4 regions of the Clostridium aromativorans genome follow, and region 3 is predicted to be linked to each of the others. Evidence: riboswitches for the same ligand, from Rfam matches in the RefSeq annotation. Region 3 holds a riboswitch; each other region holds the start of a gene.
What was found. Region 3 has a riboswitch for thiamine pyrophosphate ahead of LN736_RS02860 (TatD family hydrolase). Riboswitches for the same ligand answer to the same signal wherever they lie in the genome.
Positions count from the first base shown of each region.

Region 1: linked by a shared signal. The riboswitch ahead of thiW (energy coupling factor transporter S component ThiW) and the one ahead of LN736_RS02860 (TatD family hydrolase) in region 3 are both predicted to bind thiamine pyrophosphate.
Region 2: linked by a shared signal. The riboswitch ahead of thiC (phosphomethylpyrimidine synthase ThiC) and the one ahead of LN736_RS02860 (TatD family hydrolase) in region 3 are both predicted to bind thiamine pyrophosphate.
Region 4: linked by a shared signal. The riboswitch ahead of tenA (thiaminase II) and the one ahead of LN736_RS02860 (TatD family hydrolase) in region 3 are both predicted to bind thiamine pyrophosphate.

Region 1 covers NZ_JAJJPB010000001.1:163,187-168,762, forward strand. The annotation lists gene LN736_RS00765 ((2Fe-2S)-binding protein) at 1-223, opposite strand, end outside; gene LN736_RS00770 (xanthine dehydrogenase family protein molybdopterin-binding subunit) at 223-2,337, opposite strand; gene LN736_RS00775 (NTP transferase domain-containing protein) at 2,553-3,488, opposite strand; gene thiW (energy coupling factor transporter S component ThiW) at 3,582-4,064, opposite strand; TPP riboswitch at 4,200-4,299, opposite strand; gene hflX (GTPase HflX) at 4,428-5,576, opposite strand, start outside.
Region 2 covers NZ_JAJJPB010000015.1:76,091-81,666, reverse strand. The annotation lists gene LN736_RS12075 (G1 family glutamic endopeptidase) at 1-300, shown strand, start outside; gene LN736_RS12070 (DUF3786 domain-containing protein) at 522-1,148, shown strand; TPP riboswitch at 1,202-1,301, shown strand; TPP riboswitch at 1,350-1,460, shown strand; gene thiC (phosphomethylpyrimidine synthase ThiC) at 1,542-2,855, shown strand; gene thiS (sulfur carrier protein ThiS) at 2,894-3,088, shown strand; gene LN736_RS12055 (thiazole synthase) at 3,138-3,908, shown strand; gene thiH (2-iminoacetate synthase ThiH) at 3,921-5,030, shown strand; gene LN736_RS12045 (thiamine phosphate synthase) at 5,027-5,576, shown strand, end outside.
Region 3 covers NZ_JAJJPB010000002.1:34,336-39,911, forward strand. The annotation lists gene rlmD (23S rRNA (uracil(1939)-C(5))-methyltransferase RlmD) at 1-416, opposite strand, end outside; gene LN736_RS02850 (RDD family protein) at 420-1,025, opposite strand; gene LN736_RS02855 (LTA synthase family protein) at 1,207-3,057, shown strand; TPP riboswitch at 3,139-3,240, shown strand; gene LN736_RS02860 (TatD family hydrolase) at 3,307-4,041, shown strand; gene LN736_RS02865 (ABC transporter permease) at 4,058-4,810, shown strand; gene LN736_RS02870 (ABC transporter substrate-binding protein) at 4,824-5,576, shown strand, end outside.
Region 4 covers NZ_JAJJPB010000026.1:32,471-38,046, forward strand. The annotation lists gene LN736_RS15480 (ABC transporter substrate-binding protein) at 1-949, shown strand, start outside; gene LN736_RS15485 (ABC transporter permease) at 912-1,667, shown strand; gene LN736_RS15490 (ABC transporter ATP-binding protein) at 1,664-2,272, shown strand; TPP riboswitch at 2,353-2,464, shown strand; gene tenA (thiaminase II) at 2,554-3,228, shown strand; gene LN736_RS15500 (ABC transporter ATP-binding protein) at 3,215-3,970, shown strand; gene LN736_RS15505 (ABC transporter permease) at 3,967-4,710, shown strand; gene LN736_RS15510 (ABC transporter substrate-binding protein) at 4,707-5,576, shown strand, end outside.

The sequences.
Region 1 (5,576 bases), on a different contig from region 3:
CTTCAATAGTCATGACAGAACTGCCTTCAATACTTCCCATAGCCACCATACAGGAATTGACAAGTTTGCCATCGAGAATTACAGAGCAGGCTCCGCATTCACCCTCCTTACATCCGCATTTCACGCCTGTAAGACGGAATTCATTTCGAAGTATATCCAGCAAACGCTCATTTGCTTCCGCTGTAGATGCCACTTCTTTTCCATTGAGAATAAATTTTATCATTATTTAAGCACCCCCTGTAAAACCTTCATAGTATCTTCCTGGGTAAATGGTACCTTATTTAAATTTACACCAAGAGCATTTTCCATAGCTTCGATATAAGCAGGAGCTACACCGACAAGGGGAAGTTCGCCTGCGCCTTTTGCTCCATAAGGTCCATGAGTGTATGGATTGTTGATAATCTCCGTTACCAGATTAGGCACATCCACTGCAGTGGGAATAATATAATCAGTAAAACTGTTATTACGAATTCTTCCTTTTTCATTACAATTTATCTGTTCCATAGAAGCATATCCAATACCTTGAAGGAAGCCTCCCTGCATCTGTCCTTTTATAATATTCATATCAATGGGCACACCTACGTCATAAGTCCCCCATGCACCCAATACCTTTGTGGCTGCAGTTAGAGTATCTACTTCAACCTCAACCACATTAGCAGCCCAGGAATAAGTTGGATAAGCATCTCCCTTGAATTCTTTAAGGCTGAATGGAATTACAAAATCAGGTTCTATAAAGTGTTCTTCTACAACCTGTTCTTTTCCTGATTCCCACTGTTTTTTAAGTTTTCCCGCTGCACGTCTAAGCAGTTCTCCGACTACCATAAGGGAACGGCTGGCTACTGTAGGACCTGAATCAGGTACACGATCCGTATCTGGATTTTGTATTAAAACCCTGTCATAGGAAATTCCAAGTGTATCTGCAACAATTTTACTAAAAGTAGTTTTTATGCCTTGGCCTATATCAGAATTGCTGGCCAAAATCTCTACAGTATCATCTGAGTTTTTTCTTATTTTAACAACAGCTTTGATGAGATCGCGTTCTCCACTGCCCGTAAAACCGCAGCCATGATAGAACACAGACATACCAATTCCCTTACGATATCTTCCCCTCTGATTTTTATACTTCTTGCATTTATCACGATAATCAGTGAGTTCGTCAATTTGCTTAATCATTTCAGGTAAAGGTACATGGAAGTGATACTTACCGCTGGTGGACGTTGAATCTCCCTGTTTAACAATATACTTTTCTTTCAGTTCCAGAGAATCAACACCCATTTCCCTGGCAATATGATCCATCATCATTTCTACCGCAAAGAAAGTCTGGGGAGCACCAAAGCCTCGAAATGCACTGCAGGGTATAGTATTGGTCTTAACCGCACGTCCTACAACACGCAAATTTTCTATATCGTATACACCACTTGCACAAATTACACCACGCTGCAAAACTACAGGCGACAGAGTAGTATATGCACCGCTGTTAAACAATACATCAATATCCATGCCAGTAATTTTACCATTTTTTACAGCCACTTTATAAGTGCATATTGAAGGGTGCCGCTTTGAAGTAAATTCCATATCTTCACGCCTGTCAAATATAACTTTTACCGGTCTGTTAACTTTTTTCGCTGCTACCGCTACCTGGCAGGCAAGTATGGATGGAAATGCCTCCTTACCTCCAAATCCCCCACCAGTAACATCTTGAATAATCTGTACATCCTTTTCATCATATCCAAGTGCCTTTGTAACTGCACCATGTACATAATATGGGCACTGCATGGAACCACGTACAGTCATTCTTTCCCCATGAGGATAGGCAATCATACCTTGAGTCTCCAGATAGGCTTGTTCTTGATAGCCTGTTTGAAAAGTTTCCACAAAAACACGGTCTGCTTCCTTTAATGTCCTATCTATATCTCCTTTTGCATAATTATAATTAAAAAAAACAGTATTGGATTTGCGCATGTCTAGAACAGGTATCTGCTCTTCATATACTACAACAATTTCATTTAAAATCCTTTTAACTTCATCAAGTTCGGGACCAACAACCATCAAAATTGGATCACCGATATATTCCACAGTATTCTCAGCATATACAGGCGTATCATCAAGAACTATATGAACACGGTTTTCCCCTGTCACATCATTTTTATTCACAACATAATATCCCTCAGGTAATTTAGGTACAACAACATCAGCAATGCGTGCTTTTGCTTTAGTAGAGTGAAGAAGTTTGCCATAAAGCATTCCTTCCATTACACAATCATCTACATATAAAGCACGTCCACTTATTTTATCATCGTGATCCTTTTTCTTTATAGATCTGCTTATTTTTTCCATATAATTCCTCCTATATGTTTTATTCAATTCACAACTACAAAGATACTTATTCATTTTACCTTATGTGAATACGTTTAAATTCATATAGGGTAAAATAAAAAACCCTCTTAACATTTATAATAAGTAAACATATCTGTTACATTCATTATAAAATAGAGGGTATATTTCATCAAATTCTTTGTCAAAGGAACTTGCTTTACATAAAATTCTGGATTTTAAAATAGTCTGTCAAATTCATCTTTTGCATATTGACGCACGTTTTGTTCAAAAAGCTGATATTTTTCTAAGAACTTTGCTCCTTCTTTTGTTAAAAAAGTTTTCCCGCCTCTGCTGCCACCATGTCTTCTTTCAACCACTGCATAACCTAATTCTTGTTCCAGTTGATTTAACATATTCCACGCCTTACTGTAAGATAATGCCATATGTCTGCATGCACCTCTTACAGAGTGCATCTCTTTAATCAGCAGCAAAAGTAATTTTGTCCTCGAGTTAAAAAACATGGTTTCCTTTTCAATACTTATTCTAACAAAAGGATGAAGAATGTGTTGATTGTGCTTTTTTAGAAGTTGATCTAAGTGATCAATATCATCCATATCTTGAAGGATACCTTCATCTTCTATCTCCATCAGTTGTTTTTTCACTTTAATACTCCTAATGGCTCCTCTCATTCCCATATTTCCGTTATATTTTAAAATGTCTGGAATCAATTTTGAAGATATCAAAAGAGGGTGTCCAGATTTTCCATGATAGGATGGAGAAATAACCTCCGCACCACATTCCATCATCTTCTGAATGGTCTCCGGTGTAAACATTGGAATACTTACAGGGTTAAATATCACCTGATCACATTTATCTTGCAAAAATTCCAATCCAATTTTCGCAGAATCAAACATCTGTGAATTTTCATAATTCTTGTTTTCTAAAAATATAACTCCGTAATCAGCCAAATCATGCTCAACTTCCCTGGCTTCATATCCAGTTATCACTACAATCGGTGAAATTTCAACCTGCTGAAAGGTCAAAACAATTCTTTTTACTGCAGTAATAGATCCAATTTTCAATAATGAGCATTCATCATTACCTTCAGATATCTTTCCTGCCGCTACAATTATGCCACCTGTTATTTTTTCCTTTTTTTTCTTTATAATCATATCTTTTACCCCGTCAAAATAATGCAAATTTTCCATGCTTACTTTTTTAGCTAAAATTTTGTTGCTTTACACAGCGTGGCAGGGACCATTGATTTAGTCTTGTCTTAAATTATTTGCACTACCCTTTATTGCTTCTATGGACTTTAATATAAAATATGCTATCAAACTGCCTATTGTTGTATTTATTAAAAAAGGTACTACAAAAAAGAAAGCAGCTACGTCTTTACCAAGTATAAATTTTGCAATGGGAAATGAAAGAAGTGATCCTATAATACCTGTTCCTATAATTTCTCCTGCAACTGCAAAAAGTTTTTGATTTGTTCTTTTATAAAGTATAGCTGCAAAAAAAGCTCCTATCATACTTCCTGGAAAAGCCAAAAGTGTTCCAGTGCCAGTAAAATTTCTTATAAGTGAAATACAAAAAGCTGTCAATACTGCATAAACCGGCCCTAAAGTGACTGCCGCTATCACATTTATTATATGTTGAACTGGCGTACATTTAGAAGCTCCTATAGGAAAATATATGGCACTTCCACCTAGTACCCCAATGGCCGTAAGCATGGCTGCATATACAATTTTTTTGTTTTCAAAATAATTTCCCCCTTATACTATATAATATTTAAAATATAATTTAGCTCTTGAGGGTGAAATTTTCACCTTGAAAATTTACGTAAAAATGCCTACCACTAAGGTAAGCACTAAATATAAATCAATCATAAATATTTTGCTTCCCTACGATAGTATTAACTATATCAGGTTTAAAGGGTCAGGTTTTAACCTTCTCAACCGGGAGGTCCCCCTACAAAACTAAATTAATAATATTAAATTTAACAACAGCATACTACTTAAATAGGATTTTGTAAAGTAACTATCTTCTCATCCAAACACTGTCTAATTAATTTCACTTCATTAATAGTTAAATCCATCATAAATGCCAATCTAGATTAAATAATTTTTGTATTTTTCATAATCAGATTTTTTACACTCTACAGATAAAAGTATGCCGTTATTTTCATAACTAGTTGACTTTATTCCTGCATTGTCATTAAAATAAGCTACTATATTTCCCCTATCATAAGGAATTAGAAATTTGCAGCAAATATAGCTTTCAAAAATTTTTCTACGAATTGCCCCCACTAATTTATCCATTCCCAATTTTTTCTTGGCGGAAATATATACATAGTCCTCCTTACTTTCAGGAATTTTGCCTTCCACTAAATCTATTTTGTTATAGCAGTAAATAACGGGAATATCCTCCACACCCAGTTCTCTCAATGTATCAATGGTGACATACATCTGTTTCTCATAATTGGCATTTGAGTAATCCACCACATGAATAAGCATGTCGGCTTCAGAAACTTCTTCTAGTGTTGAGCGAAATGCCTTTATTAAGTAGTGGGGCAATTTACTGATAAATCCCACTGTATCCGTCAATAAAAAGGACTTATTATCTGGCAGATCAATTCTCCTGACAGAAGTTTGCAATGTTGCAAACAGCATATCCTTTTCAAAAACCTGTTTATCATCTGACGGATTAAACAAATCCATCATGGCATTCATAACCGTAGATTTACCTGCATTAGTATATCCCACTAAAGCAATCACAGGTATATCTCTTCTTTTACGCTTTTTTCGTTGATTTTGACGTTGTGACACAAGCACTTCCAGCTCTCTATTCAGGCCACTGATTCTGTTTTCAATTTTTCTACGGTCAAGTTCCAATTTTGTTTCGCCGGAACCTCTGTTTTTAAGAGACGATCCCCCTCCTTGACGATCCATGGATTCCCCAAATCCAATCAATCGCGGGAGCATATACTGAAGTTTTGCTATCTCCACTTGAAGCTGGGCTTCTCTAGTCCTTGCTCTTTTTGCAAAAATATCAAGAATCAAAGAAGTTCTATCTATTATACCGCAATTTAAGCTTTTTTCTAAATTACGAATTTGAGAAGGTGACAACTCGTCATCAAAAATTACCACATCTGCATTTTTCTCATCAACTAATTCACATACTTCCTTAATTTTACCACTGCCTAGATAATGAGATGAATTCACTTTATTTAATTTTTGCGTCACCTCTCCAACTACTTC
Region 2 (5,576 bases), on a different contig from region 3:
GCAAACGCGGATGAGGTAAAATATCAATCGGCCAAAGTCAATGGAAATTCATTATCTGATTCCAGCAACAAAATTCACCCTGTTGCCATGATATCAAATGGTGGAAATATCGCAATTTATCCCTCTGAGATCGGAGCAGATGGTGAATCATTTACAACAACTACTAACTCCAGTTACAACAATAACATCAACAGTATTTCCAATTTCAGACATAGATCCGATAATTTATCAAAACATATTTCAAGATATCCCGGAGATTATTCTCATTACAGACAACCTGCAGCAGCTGCTGCCTATTAGTCAAAAAAGAAGCCGGATAATTTCATAATCGGCTTCCGTTTTGAAGTGTAAAGCCAAAAAATATTATGTTAAATAACACAAAAACAGCATTATCATTCACAAATATAATGCTGTTTTTATATATATTAAATAGTATATAATTAAAATATCATGTCTCCTGCTTCAAAAAATACTTGATAGAAAAGAGGTGTTTCACAATAGGAAACAAGAAAAACAACTATGTGCTGTGTTATAAGGATCTATGTAAAAAATTCAGCCGGCGTCCCCTGGAAGAAATTGTCCAAAAAAGTGGAGCAAAATATGACGCTGAAAAGAATATGTTCACCTTAAAATACTTTAACAGGGAATATTTAATTTCCTATCCGGAAGGCTCTATTACATTAAAGGATTTTAATCACAACGATCTATCTTATGAATCCGATACGATAATGGATAAAATACTGATCATGAGCTATCTCTGCAGATGCACCAAAAGTGGACTGACCAATAAATGGGTACCCTACAGGGAAATAGAAGGTGTAGGCTGCACCTATGATTTTTTTGCCGGCCATGGTATAGACAAACTTACCAAATACTTCGGAAACAGAGATGAACTATTTCTAAAGGCCGGGAAAAAACTTGATGCTAAAAAACTATGCCTGGGAGATATGTCACTTCAGTTTAACATATTTCCAAATGTGCCCGTTGTACTGGTCTTATGGCTGGCAGATGAAGAATTCGAAGCCCAGGCAAACATCTTTTTTGACTCTTCTGCCTCAAAAGAAATTCACATAGAAGATCTGGCCTCCCTGTGCTCAAAGGCGGCTGACGAATTGATTAGATGTGCAAAACAAGTGGAAAATTTTTAAAAATGTTTACATATATATGGATAAGTGCTATTATATATATGTAAAGTAAATAGAATTGTTTGTGGGGGAACCGTTTCGGTTGAGAAGGTAAAACCTGACCCTTTGAACTTGATGTAGTTAACACTACCGTAGGGAAGCAAATATTTAAAATGTGTATTCGAGGAGTGTTTTCATCAGACACTCCTTTTTTTATTTAAAAATACAATGTTACAGGGGAGCCCATGTTGATAGGCTGAGAGTAAGATACTATCTTTTACCCTTATAACCTGATTTGGATAATGCCAACGTAGGGAAATTTACGCTGTTTTAAAAAACATTCAGAGTTTTTATATCCTATGGGAAGCATTTGCTCCCTATTTTTTTATCCATAAAATCAAGAAGGAGATTGATAAAATGAATTATACAACCCAGATGGATGCTGCCAGAAAAGGAATAGTCACGGAAGAAATACGTATAGTAGCCAAAAAGGAAAATATGGATGTCAAGGATCTCATGCACCTTATGTCCAAAGGCAAAGCTGTCATTCCAGCCAATAAAAATCATAAAAATTTAAGTGCAGAAGGCGTGGGAAAAGGGCTTAAAACAAAGATAAATGTCAATCTTGGCATTTCAAAGGACTGCTGTAATATAGATCTGGAACTTGACAAAGTGAAAAAAGCAATAGACATGAAAGCTGAGGCCATTATGGATCTAAGTTGTTTTGGGAAAACAAGAGAATTTAGAAACAAGTTAGTGGCTATGTCTCCTTCTATGATAGGTACTGTACCCATATACGATGCAGTTGGTTTTTATGATAAAGAATTAAAGGATATAACTGCTGAGGAACTTTTAAGCGTTATAGAAGCCCACGCAAGAGATGGGGTTGACTTTATGACCATCCATGCCGGTATAAATCTGGAAGCAGCACAGATATTCAAGAGAAACCCGAGACTTATGAATTTTGTCTCAAGAGGAGGCAGCTTGATGTATGCTTGGATGAACTTGAATAAGAGACAAAATCCTTTCTATGAATACTTCGATAAAATTCTTGACATATGTGAAAAATACGATGTAACCATAAGTCTGGGAGATGCCTGTAGACCTGGCTGTATAGATGATTCTACAGACGCAAGCCAGATAAAGGAACTCATGACCTTAGGTGAACTGGCAAAAAAAGCCTGGAAAAGAAATGTACAGGTAATGATAGAAGGGCCCGGTCATATGGCTCTTAATGAAATAGAAACCAACATGAAGCTTGAAAGAAAGCTGTGTCATGATGCTCCATTTTATGTACTAGGTCCCATAGTAACAGATATAGCACCTGGATATGATCACATAACAAGCGCCATAGGCGGCGCTATTGCTGCAACTTATGGAGCGGATTTTCTCTGTTATGTAACTCCTGCAGAGCACCTCAGACTGCCTGATTTGCAGGATATGAAGGATGGAATTATAGCCGCCAAAATAGCTGCCCATGCTGCAGACATTGCAAAGGAAATCAAAGGTGCAAGAAATTGGGACAACAAAATGGCTGAGGCCAGAAGAGCACTTGACTGGGAAAAAATATTAGATACTGCAATAGACCCTGAAAAAGCCAGAAAATACAGAAAGAGCTCAACACCTGAAGATAAAAAAACCTGTACCATGTGTGGAAAAATGTGTGCTGTAAGAAACATGAACAAGGTAATGGAAGGAAAAAACATAAATATCCTTCGGGATAAAGACTAGAACATCGATTCCAATTGCTTTTGAAATGAGGTGTAAAAATGACCGTAAATGGAGAAGAATTGGATTTTGCCCCCGAAACGACAGTATCACAATTACTAAACAAATTAAATATAGACGAAAACACCGTTGTAATTGAAGTGGATTTAGAGTTAGTAGACAGGGAACAGTACAAATCCAAAAAATTATCAAGCACTTCCAAAGTAGAAATAATCCGTTATGTCGGAGGTGGTTAGATAATTTACATTATATACAATAAATCAAAATTAAAGGAGATTTTAATTTATGGATGAACTTATAATAGCAAATAGAAAAATAAAGAGCAGGTTCTTTATTGGGACTGGTAAATTTACATCAAATGAAATAGTGCCTGATATAATAAAAAGTTCTGAAGCACAAATTATAACCGTAGCACTGAGACGTATGGATATCCACGCTGCAGAACCAAATGACAACATATTGAATTTTATAGATAAAAGCTGCATACTCGTGGCAAATACATCCGGTGCAAGAAATGCAGAAGAAGCTATAAGGCTCGCACATTTAGCTAAAGCAACAGGATGTGGAAATTGGGTTAAAATAGAAGTTATTTCAGATAGCAAATACTTGCTTCCCGACAACTATGAAACCTTAAAGGCTACTGAAGCCCTTGTAAAAGAAGGATTTGTTGTACTTCCCTATATAAGCCCGGATCTAATGGATGCAAAGAGACTTGTAGATGCCGGTGCCTCTGCAGTAATGCCTCTGGGTGCACCTATCGGGACAAATAGAGGTCTTAAGACAAAAGAACTATTAAAAATTATAATTGACGAAATAGATATACCAGTTGTAGTGGATGCAGGTATAGGGAAGCCATCTCACGCCGCAGAAGCCATGGAGATGGGAGCCGATGCAGTACTTGCAAATACTGCCCTTGCAACAGCAGAAGACCCTGTACTCATAGCCGAAGCTTTCAAGCTTGCAATACAAGCAGGAAGGAAAGCTTTTCTTTCAAAACCCGGTGTTGAAAAAGAAGTCGCCGTAGCCTCATCTCCTCTTACAGGATTTTTAAGATAGGAAGTGTTTAAAATGACCTTTTATGATGTAGTGCAAAATTTAAAAGATTTTGATTATGAAAACTTTTTTAAAAAAGTTACAGACAGACAAATTGAAAAAATAATAGATAAAGAGGAACTGGATAAATGGGATTTTCTGGCGCTTCTCTCTCCTACTGCCGAAAAGCATATGGAAGAGATGGCTCAAAAATCTCACAGACTTTCACTTAAATACTTTGGAAGAAACGTTGTCATGTACACTCCCATGTACGTTGCCAATTACTGTTCAAATAGATGCGCTTACTGTGGATATAATTGTACAAATAAAATAAACAGAAAGGTACTCACTCTCGATGAAGTTGATACAGAAGCAAAAGCTGTACATGACATGGGGTTCAGACATGTAATAATTTTGACAGGAGAATCCAGAAAATATTCGCCTGTTTCCTATATAAGAGATTGTGTAAAAATAATGAACAAATATTTCAGTTCAATATGTCTGGAAATATACTCTCTTAAAAAGGAAGAATACAGAGAACTTGTTGAAGCCGGTGCAGATAGTCTTACTATGTACCAGGAGACCTACAACCAGGAAGTATACTCAAAGGTCCACCTTGGAGGTCCAAAGAAAAATTACAGATACAGACTTGAAACACCAGAAAGGGCCTGCGAAGCTGGTATATATTCCGTAGGTCTCGGCCCGCTTTATGGTCTCTATAACTGGAGAGAAGAAGCTTTTTTAGGTGGACTGCACGGTGCATATATACAAAAAAAATTTCCTGGAGTAGATGTGAATTTTTCAGTTCCACGGATAAGGCCTCATGCAGGTTTTTTCAAAGATCTGCATGAAATAAGTGACAAAAACATGGTACAAATACTGCTTGCACTTAAACTCTTTATTCCAAGATCAGGTACCAACATAACCACAAGAGAATCCAGGGAAATGAGGGACAATCTCATACCTCTCGGTGTCACCAAAATGTCTGCAGGCGTATCTACGGAAGTTGGAGGACATACTCAGGAGAATCCTGGTGAAATGCAATTTGACAACTCCGATAAAAGAAGCTTAACAGAGGTGAAACAGGCAATAATCAAAAAAGGATATTTTCCTGTAATGAAGGATTGGGAACCTATAGCACTATGAAACAAAAGCTATTTATAGTAACGAATAGAAAACTTGTAAAAAATAACAACATGCTTGATATAATAGAAAGTTCAGTACAAGCAGGTGCAGATGCCGTAATTCTACGTGAAAAAGATTTGGACTGTAGTAAAATAATTCAGCTTGCTAAAAAAATCAAAAAGATAACGGAACCTCAAAATGTACCTCTTATAATAAACGGCAATATGGAAGCTGCTCTAGAAGTAAATTCTGATGGATTTCACACAAATTATGCAGATTATATGAATGAACATTTTAAATTCAAGGGTATTTTAGGAGTATCTGTTCACAGCACTTTAGAGGCGGCAAATGTGCAAAAAAAGGGTGCAGATTACCTTCTGGCAGGACACATTTTCAAAACAAATTGTAAAAAGGGATTAGAACCCAGAGGAATTGCTTTTTTGGAAGATATGCTGAAAAATGTTTCAATTCCAATTATAGCAATAGGCGGTATAAATGAAAGCAACATAGATAAATTATTGAAAACTGATATTTATGGTGCTGCTGTAATGTCCCTTGTAATGTGTT
Region 3 (5,576 bases):
CCTCCTTTTTGCTCATCTCCAAAAGTAAATTCCATTTTATTTCTGTAATGAAATTCCTCAGGGCTTTTTTCTATACCCAAGAATTTAAAACCTTTGATAGAAGATTCTTCAAACAGGTCTAAAACCTGCTGCTTTTTTAATTCAACCTGTATATTATAGGGAATAAACTGAAAATTGCATCCGCCGCAGAGGTTAAAGTGGGGACATAAGGGCTCTATTGCATAGTTTACATTTTCAATTATTTCCACGATTTTGGCTTCTGCATATCCATTTCTTTTTTTTGTAATCTGACCTTTTATTTTTTGACCTGGCACAGAGTTTTTTATAAATACCTTTATTCCATCCTTTTGTGCGATTCCAACTGCTGGAAATTTTAACTTTTCTATAAAAAATTCATGTTGGCTGCCCTTTTTCAATTTTTAATCTACTCCTTTTGGTACTTTGGCAAATTTTTCACCTAATGTTTTCCTGGATTTACAGCTTCTCATTATAACAGGATATAAGATAGATACTATTAGAAATAATATTATGTACATGCCTTTCATATCTGCTATATAATGTCCAAACAGGGTTCTTAAAATAAGATCAAATAAATAAAGACAGGCTAAAGAAACTACAGCCGATACAGCTGTATCTATAATGGAAAGTTTCAGATTGCAGGGTACCAGGTTGTTTTTGACTTTGAGATCTGTACTTCGGTCAGAAGTTTTTTTCTTTGACACAGGTTCGATTTCAGCACTATCTGCTTTAAAATTGTCAATTTTAGTGTCCTCTTCCTGGGGCTTCTCTGATTGCAGGCTGGATTCATCCAACTTTTTTTCAGCTTCCTGTTCTTCCAAAAGTTTTTTTTGTTTCTCTTCTTCCTCCCTTTTGAGCTGTTCCTCTTTTTCCTGTTCTTTCTTCCTTTTAATTTCTTCAAATCTTCTTTTCTCTTCCATATTTTTATTTTTAAGTTCTTCTAAAAACTGCTTTTTTGCTTCTTCATCTACTGAAAGTTTATCTTTATTTTCATCATTTTCTCCCATTAAACATATACCTCCTTCTTCTTTTTAACCTTTCTATAACAAATATATTATGCTACACTATGACATCTATGTAAATAGGTATAAAAAATCTTTTATTATTGTTCACATATTATTTTACAATTTTATTCATTAGTTCTATAATTTTAGTATTGTAATAAATTGATGATTGAGGATATTTAATATGAATAGATTGAATTCGTTTTTTCTAGATTTTTTGGATGTAGTATTTTTTATAGTATGTGTAACTTTTAAGATATTGATGTATGGAAGGCATTTAGAAACAGGGTATATAAAAATTATATCTCTTTTCATTCCGGCCATTGCCCCGGTAATAATTATAATCTCCATATCTTTGATTCTGAAAGCAAAGGCACGTTCCAGGATGCTCTATATATTCAATATTGTAATAAGTTCATTTATAGTAAGTGATATCATATATTTCAGATATTTTAAGGACATAATATCTCTTCCCGTGCTTATAAGTGGATTTCAGCTTGGAGCTGTAAAATCCAGTGTGTCAAATTTGATGAATATAAAGGACTTTTTATATTTCACTGATGTTATATTTATAATTCCCTTTGTGAACAGATATGTTAGAAAGAGAAAAAACAAATTTCCGCTGAATTATAGGATATCAATAGCTGTCGTGCTTCTCTTATTTGGTATTGGTATGGATTTTATAAGTTTTTATGGACTTTCAAAAGAGCAGCCCAGACTTTTGAGCGCAATGTATAATAAGGTTTATATAAGTAGAAAACTAGGTGTATTGAATTATCACTGTTTAGACATCTATAATTCACTTTCAGCCAATATAACCAAAATGACACCTGTTTCCAGAGAAAAAATAAATGCCATAAATACTTTTATGGATAATAATAAATCAGATAATAAAAATCTGAAAGGATATTCAAAGGAAAAAAATCTTATAATGATACAGGTAGAGGCCCTTCAGGAATTTGTAATAAATGCTTCTGTAAATGGACAGGAAATAACTCCGAATTTGAACAGATGGGTGAATAGGTCAGTGTATTTTGATAATTTTTATTATCAGGTAGCGGCAGGGGGAACTTCCGATGCGGAGTTTATGACCAACAATTCGATATATCCGGCAGCGGCTGGGGCAGTGTATTTTCTGTATTCCGGAAATAAATTCAGTGCCATGCCCGAAAATTTTAAAAATAACGGTTACAGTACAGCAGCATTTCACGGCTTTAGAGAAAATTTTTGGAACAGACAGATAATGTACAAAAAATTTGGCTTTGATAATTTCTATGGTGAAAAAAGTTATAAGAAAGATGAATCCATAGGTTTGGGACTCAGTGACAGATCTTTTTTGAACCAGTCTCTGATAAAATTGAACAATATGAAATCACCTTATTATGCTTTTTTAATAACACTGACCAGTCACTTTCCCTATGATGATGTGGATAAATATGGTGATTTTGATGTGGGAAATTTAAAAGGTACTCTTCTTGGAAATTATTTAAAAGCCATACATTATACAGATGAACAACTGGGAGTGTTTTTAAATGCTCTGGATGAAAATGGCACGCTTGAAAATTCAGTTGTAATGCTCTACGGTGATCACTATGCAATACCCAAAGATAAAGAGCAGCAGCTGTTCAAATTCCTGAATGTAAATTCAACTTCCGAAATGGATTGGGAAGGGCTTCAGAAGGTACCTCTTCTAATACATTTTCCCAACGAATCGGTGAAAGGTGTGAATCACGTATATGGAGGTGAAATGGATATATATCCTACGGTGTGTAACTTATTTGATCTGCCCGGGAAAAATATGTTTGGAAAAGATCTTTTTAACCCTAAAAATCAGAAGGTTATATTTAGAAATGGTTCCTTTATAGATAAAAATTATTATTCTTCTTCCCAGGATGATGTATACTATGATGTAAAGACCGGAAAGGAAGTGCCTGAGAATAGCAGCCTGAGGAAAGACAAAGAGGATGTGTTGAATCAGCTTGAATATTCTGATTACATATTAAAACATAATGTCATTGACAAGTTGGATAAATAAAACTGCGGATATGTACATGAAATGTTTACATTTTTATAAACAAGTGATATTATAATAATAATGTAGCAAATTTAATATTGTCTGTAGTGTCAGGGGTGCCGGTACGGCTGAGAAAAGTGAAAACTTTAACCCTTTGAACCTGATTCGGGCAGCGCCGACGTAGGGAAACCGCTTTGTAATTTGTATCCTGAAGCACTATTTGTGATAGTGCTTTTGTTTTTTGTCAAAGTTATATAGGAGATAATTGAAATGCTTGTTGATGCCCACAATCATATGGATTTTTATGGAGAAAACTTAAAGAAAGCTCTTGATATTATAAAAAAAGATGATATCAAGACACTGGGATGCTCCATGAACCTGAAAAGTTATATTTTTACGAAAAAGATAAGTGAAGAGAATGAGAATATAATACCCTGTTTTGGAATACATCCCTGGGAAGCACATAAAAATTATGGTAATCTGGATAGGTTTGATGATTGTATAAAGGAGTGTAAGGCTTTAGGGGAAATAGGTCTTGACTATTACTGGGTACCGGAGAGAGAAAAATATCCCAAAATGGACATGGTATTTGAATACTTTTTGAGTAGGGCCAGACGATATGACAAGATAACCAATATCCATACCAAGGGAGCAGAAAATAAGATACTGGAATATATAAAAAGGTATAAATTGAGAACACCGATAATTCACTGGTACAGCGGTGATATGGATGTGCTCAAGGAGCTTTTAAAATGTGGTTGCTTTTTCACCATAAGCGTTGATATAGGCTATTCCAGGATTACAGATGAAATAGTCAATATTCTCCCCCTGGACAGAATATTGACGGAAACAGATGGACCCGACTCCCTTGAGTGGGTGAATAAACGGTATGGATATCCCTGGGAAGTTGAAGGCATTGTCAGAAAAATCTCAAACATAAAGGGAATTCAGTATGAAGAGTTAAAAAATAAAATATCCAGTAATTTCAACAGATTGAAATTGTGAATTTAAGGTGTTTAGAATGAAAGAATCAGGAAATATTCAAAATAAGATGTACCCGGTGATAACCATAGCAGTAGTAGTGGCTTTATGGCAGATGGTGGTGGGTCTTCAGTATATACAACCCTATATCCTTCCCTCGCCGTCAAATATTATAAAGACCCTCGTTTTGGATTTTAGAAACATAATGGAAAATGCGGAAACAACGCTTTATGAATCTTTTGTAGGATTTTTTATATCCATAGTGCTTTCTTTTATATTGGCCATAATAATGGACAGCTTTCATACAGTTAAGAAATCACTATATCCTATTTTGCTCATATCCCAGACCATTCCAACTATAGCTATAGCACCGCTTTTTATAATATGGTTCGGATTTGGAGCACTTCCCAAGATAATAGTTGTGATAACGGTATGCTTTTTTCCCATAGTTGTAAGTCTTGTAGACGGTCTTGAAAAGATAGATGTGGATTACATAAATCTATTTCATAATATGAAGGCTTCCAAACTTCAGATATTTTACCATCTTAAACTTCCCTATGCTCTGGTCAACTTTTTTTCAGGTTTGAAGATTGCTGCAACTTACATGATAATGTCTGCAATTATAGGCGAATGGCTGGGAGGAGACAGCGGAATAGGTGTATATATGGTGAGGGCCAAGAATGCCTACCAGCTTGATAAGGTATTTGCCTCAATTCTGGTTATTGTTGTAGTGAGCATTGCGATAATCTATATCATAGACTTTATAGGTAAAAAAATAATACATTGGAAATAAGAGGGGGATAATAATGAGAAAAAGTAAATTTATATTGTTGATACTGGCTGTTTTTATAAGTGTAATTGCTATATCAGGATGTGGAACAAGCGATAAAAAGGATACATCAAATTCCCTGGATAAGACCACTGTCATACTGGACTGGACTCCAAATACAAATCACACCGGATTGTATGTGGCCCTAAATAAAGGATATTATAAAGATGAGGGACTGGATGTGAAAATAGTTCAGCCTTCAGAAGGAAGTGTTACAAATCTTATAGCTGCTGGAAAAGGTGATTTTGGAGTGAGCTATCAGGAAGATGTCACCTATGCACTTACAAGTAACAATCCTCTTCCTGTAAAAGCCATTGCCACAATAATACAGCACAACACTTCCGGTTTTGCCGCACCTAAGAGCAAAAATATAAAAACCCCTAAAGATTTTGAGGGAAAAGTATATGGAGGATGGGGATCACCTTCAGAAGAAGCAGTGCTTAAAGCTGTAATGGAGAAGAGCGGTGGAGATTTCAGCAAGGTAAAGATAGTGAATATCGGAAATGACGATTTTTTTGCAGCTACAAAGAAAAATATAGATTTTGCATGGATATTTGAGGGTTGGACAGGTATACAGGCCAAGTTGAAGGGAGAGCAGCTTGATTACATACCCGTTAAAGATCTGGATCCGGCTCTGGACTACTATACACCTATTCTTATAAGCAGTAACAAGCTTATAAGCAAGAATCCCGAAAAGGTAAAAAAATTCCTGGCAGCTACCGCCAAAGGC
Region 4 (5,576 bases), on a different contig from region 3:
AACTTTATTTGCAGCAGGTTGTTCCAATGGATCCGACAGTACTTCATCTGAGCCTAAAAAACAGGCAATTAAAATTGCGGCTTTGAAGGGCCCTACCGGGATGGGAATGGCAAAACTTATGGAAGATAAGCAGGATTACAGCATAACCTTATATGATTCACCGGATCAGATAACATCAAAACTTATAAATGGAGAGATAGACGGGGCAGCAGTCCCTTCTAACTTGGCTTCTATTTTATATAATAAAACTAAAGGTGCAGTGAGACTAGTTGGAATAAATACTTTAGGTGTCTTATATATTGTTGAAAATGGCAGTACAGTAAAGAGCATAGAGGATTTAAGAGGGAAAACCATTTATTCAAGTGATAAAGGTGCTACTCCTGAATTCATATTGAACTACATATTGAGAAAAAACGGTCTGGAACCAGGGAAGGACGTAATTGTTGACTATAAGATGAATCACAGCGATCTGGCGGCAGCAGTGGCATCTAAAAAAGTAAATTTGGCAGTACTTCCGGAGCCTTTTGTAACTACTACAAAGATGAAAGACAGTAGTTTGCAAGTCCCCATAAATCTTACTAAGGAATGGGATAAGGCCTCCAATGGACAGAGTAAGCTGGCTATGGGTACTGTTGTCTTTAGAAAATCTTTTATAGATAAAAGGGGAAAAGATCTAGATAATTTTTTAAATAAATATAAGGAATCTGTGAATTTTGTAAATTCCAATAAGCAAGAGGCAGGAAAGCTTATTGAAAAATATGGCATAATACCAAAAACTAAAGTGGCTGAAATGGCTATCCCAGGCAGCAATATAGTATTTATAAATGCCAAAGATGGAAAACAAATTCTTCAGAAGTTTTATGAAGTTTTATATGACAGTGATCCAAAATCTGTTGGAGGAAAGGTACCAGATGAAAATTTCTATTACATTGGAGACAAGGACAATTAGAAGATCATGCATACTATTGTTTTGGCTGTTTATATGGGAGCTCTGCTCTCTTTTTATAAATAATCCCCTTATTTTGCCATCACCTTTTGAAGTTATAAAAACACTTTTTATTCTGGCGAAGGGAATTTATTTCTGGAAAAGTGTTTTTAATAGCATAATAAGGGTGATTTCAGGAATCCTAATATCCATAATTGTAGGCATTGTGCTGGGAGTAGCCGCAGGTTTGAATAAATTTATAGAGGAAATTCTGGATCCCATTATAATTACCATGAAAGCGACTCCCGTTATGTCTATAATTATTATAGCTTTAATTTGGTTTACTTCATCCTATGTAGTTATTTTTACAGCTATTTTAATATGTTTTCCAATAGTATATACGAATGTAATTCAGGGAATAAAGTCGGTGGACAAAAATTTAATTCAAATGGCGAGTGTGTATAGGGTTAAGAAAAAATACTTATTAAAAGATATATATCTTCCAAGTATAAAAAATTATGTTGTATCAGGTATACTCATGTGTCTTGGAATTGGATGGAAAGTTTCGGTGGCATCAGAGGTATTGAGTACACCTAATTACTCCATAGGATTGAATCTTTTGAATTCGAAGAACACACTTGAGACCCCTGAACTGTTTGCCTGGACTATTGTAGTTGTAATACTGAGTTTTGCTTTCGAAAAGATATTTAAGTATTATTTATCAAAGAGGACGTTTATATGAAAGATGATGGTAAATATGAAGTTATAATTAAAAATTTGAACAAATCCTATGGGAAACTTCCTGTGTTTATAAACTTAAATCTTAGCTTTTTAAAGGACAAAATTACAGTTATATTTGGACCCTCGGGCTGTGGGAAAACCACTCTTTTAAATATTATAAGTGGAATTGAAAAAGATTATGATGGACAGGTATATTTGAAAAGCGATAGATTGTCTTATGTTTTTCAGGAAGATAGGCTTATCTCCCATTTGACAGTATATGAAAATGTGGCTTTTGTACTAAAATCTGTAATGAATAGAGATGAAATAGAATCGACTGTAAATAAATTTTTAAATATGGTGGAACTGTCAGATTGCAGAGATAAATTTCCCGGGGAATTAAGTGGAGGTATGAAGAGAAGAGTTGCACTTGCCAGAGCTTTTGCCTATAGAAGTGATCTGCTCCTGATGGATGAACCTTTTAAGGGCCTGGATAATAGGTTAAAGGGTGACATAATAGAGAAGTTTTTATTGCTTTACAGGGAAAATAAAAGAACAGTTATAATGGTGACTCATGATAAAGAAGAAGCCAGAGAACTAGGTAATGTAATTTATTCGCTAGAGTAAATACGACGGAAATATTGATTAATTTCAATTATTGTAGTAATATAATTGGTGTCTGTGCAATATATAAAATTAAATAGTTTTATATATCCCAGGGGTGCTGGTGTTACCGGCTGAGAGTGAGGATTGAATCCTTAGACCCTAGTTGTACCTGATCTGGTCAATGCCAGCGTAGGAAGAGGTTGCAATATAATTTAGTCGATAAAGGTACAAACATTTTTTTAAAAGTTTGTACCTTTTTTATGAGAATAATTGTGCATTGTGAATTGAAAAGGCGGGATTGTATGAGAACATCTATAAAATTATATGATAGTGTAAAGGTTATATGGGATTCTTATTACGAGCATCCTTTTATAAGGGGAATAGCAGATGGAAGTTTGAATGTGGAGAAATTCAAATTTTACATGATTCAGGATTATATATATCTTCTGGATTATGTAAAAGTATATGCACTTGGAATAGTTAAAGCCCAAGATGAGAGTATCATGCGGGGTTTCTCGAAGATGGTGGACAATATATTGAATGGAGAGATGAATATACATAGAAATTATATGAAAAGATTGGGCATAAGAAAAGAGAATATAGAGAATACCGAAGCTGCCATTGAAAATATTTCCTATACAAATTACATGCTGTCAGTGTCGCAGATGGGAGATCTGATGGATTTAACAGCTTCCCTTCTAGCCTGTATGTGGAGTTATCTTTTGATTGGTAAAAGACTGAGTAAAATAGAGGGAGCCGTGGAAGATAAATTTTATGGACAGTGGATAAGGGGGTACTCTTCAGAAGATTACGAAAGGGAAACGAGGTGGCTGATTGAACTGTTTGATCAGTTGACTGCAGATATATCGGAAAAGAAATTTGAGAGATTGAAAGAAATTTTTATAAATACCAGTAAATATGAAAGTATGTTTTGGGATATGGCTATGACAGGAGGATGTAATTGTGCTGGAATTTAAAAATATAAGCTTTAAATATGATGAAGACCCGGATTTTATAATAAAAAGTTTGAGTTTCAGAGTAGATAAAGGGGAGTTCATAAGTATAGTGGGTCCCAGCGGATGCGGAAAAAGCACTGTGTTCAGGCTTATCTGCAAATTGGAGAGACCTTTTGAAGGAGATATATTTTTAGAGGGCAGAAATATAAACGTTTTGGGAAAGGGCTACATAGGATATATGCCTCAGAATGATCTTTTAATACCCTGGAGAACCATACTTCAAAATTCTTCACTGCCCCTTGAGATCAAAGGTGGAGATATGAAAAGGGTCAGGAACGAGGCAGAAGAAATGCTGCAAAGTTTCGGCCTGGAAAAATATAAAGATAAATATCCCAGGGATTTGTCCGGAGGTATGCGCCAGAGGGTAGCCTTTACAAGAACTCTTCTTACAGGCTCAGAACTGCTCCTTTTGGATGAGCCCTTTAGTGCACTGGATGCAATAACAAGACTCTCTATGCAGGAATGGCTTTTGGATAAGTGGTCCAAATTAAACAAGACTGTATTGTTTATAACTCATGATGTGGAGGAAGCACTTTTTTTGTCTACAAGAATATTTGTAACAGATGGAAGTCCTATAAGAAAATTTAAGGAAATAAAGGTTGATTTAAACTATCCCAGAACAAGAGATATGCTTGACAATCCTGATATTTTGAGGATAAAGGCACAGCTTATAGAAGAACTTAAAAGGGGGATAAGGTTGTGAAAAAATACAGATCCTCCATAATAATATGCCTGTTGTTTTTTGCAGTCTGGGAAGCAATTGCCAGATATATAGATGCTATGTACATCCTCCCATCTCCTACAGCAATTGTGAAAAAAATATGGGAGCTGAAGGACATCTTATTTTTGGTACATTTGCCGGCTACCCTTGCTGTGACTTTTGAAGGGCTTGGAATATCCATAGTATTTGGGGTTCTTCTTGCTGCGGCTATGAATATAAGTGAAAGAGTACAGAGAGCTCTTTATCCTATTGTAATTGTAACGCAGACAGTGCCCATAACTGCACTTGCTCCTATATTTGTGCTGTGGTTTGGATATGGCATATGGAGCAAAGTGCTGGTAACCATACTCATAACTTTTTTCCCAATAACCATAAATGTATATGACGGACTTCGTTCCACTAGGAGGGATATGGAGGAACTTCTGTTTACCTATGGTGCCAGCAAAGGAGATATATTTATAAAATTGAAGTTTCCAGCATCACTTCCTTACTTCTTTTCCGCCCTTAAGATAGCAGTACCATTGAGTGTGGTAGGTGCAGCCATAAGTGAGTGGCTGGGAGCCCAGGCAGGACTTGGATATTTTAGTAAGAGAATGATGACACAGCTGGACGGTGCTGGGGTTTTTGCACCTATTGTAATATTGTCTGTAGTCGCATTGATTATGGTTAAAATTATAAGCATACTCGAAAATAAAATAGTAAAGGGGAGGAATGAAATTTGAGGAAAATAAAGATCTTAGCTTTTATAATGTCAGTCTTAATGTTGGTGGGTTTAGCAGGGTGCGGCAGTAAATCATCACAAAATGGCAATGGACAGCTTGAAAACGTGGATTTGGTGCTTGACTGGTATCCAAACGCCATACACAGTTTTATATATGCAGCTATTGAGAAAGGGTATTTTAAAGAGGAAGGACTTAAAGTGAATATAAAATTTCCGTCGGATCCTACAGATCCACTCACTCTTCCAGCAGCAGGAAAGGCGACACTTGGGATTTACTATCAGCCGGATCTTGTAATTGCAAGAGCTAACCAGGGAGTACCTGTAAAATCTGTTGGAGCGGTAGTACATACACCTTTGAATGTTATAATAGCACTGAAGTCAAATAATATAAATTCACCTAAGGATCTTCAGGGAAAAACCGTGGGCTATTCAGGGAATCCGCTGAATACCGAGTACGTAAAGACCATGGTTAAAAAAGATGGTGGAAATCCGGATACTGTTAAGATGGTGGATGTAGGATTTGATCTTCTGTCATCCATGGTAACTAAAAAAGTAGATGCCACTACAGGTGGACTTATAAATCATGAAGTTCTCATGATGGAAAATGAAAATCATCCTGTAAATTATTTTGATCCTTCCAAATATGGAGTCCCAAATTATTATGAAGAAGTACTTGTAACCAGCGATAAAACTCTAAAGGAAAAGCCTGAAACCATTAAAAAATTTATGAAGGCCGCCCAGAAGGGATTTGAGTATACCAAAAATAATCCGGATGAGGCCCTGAAAATACTCATGGACAATCAACAAAAAGGCAGTTTTCCTCTTAAGGAAGCTGTTGAAAAGAAAAGTTTGAGTATACTTTTGCCT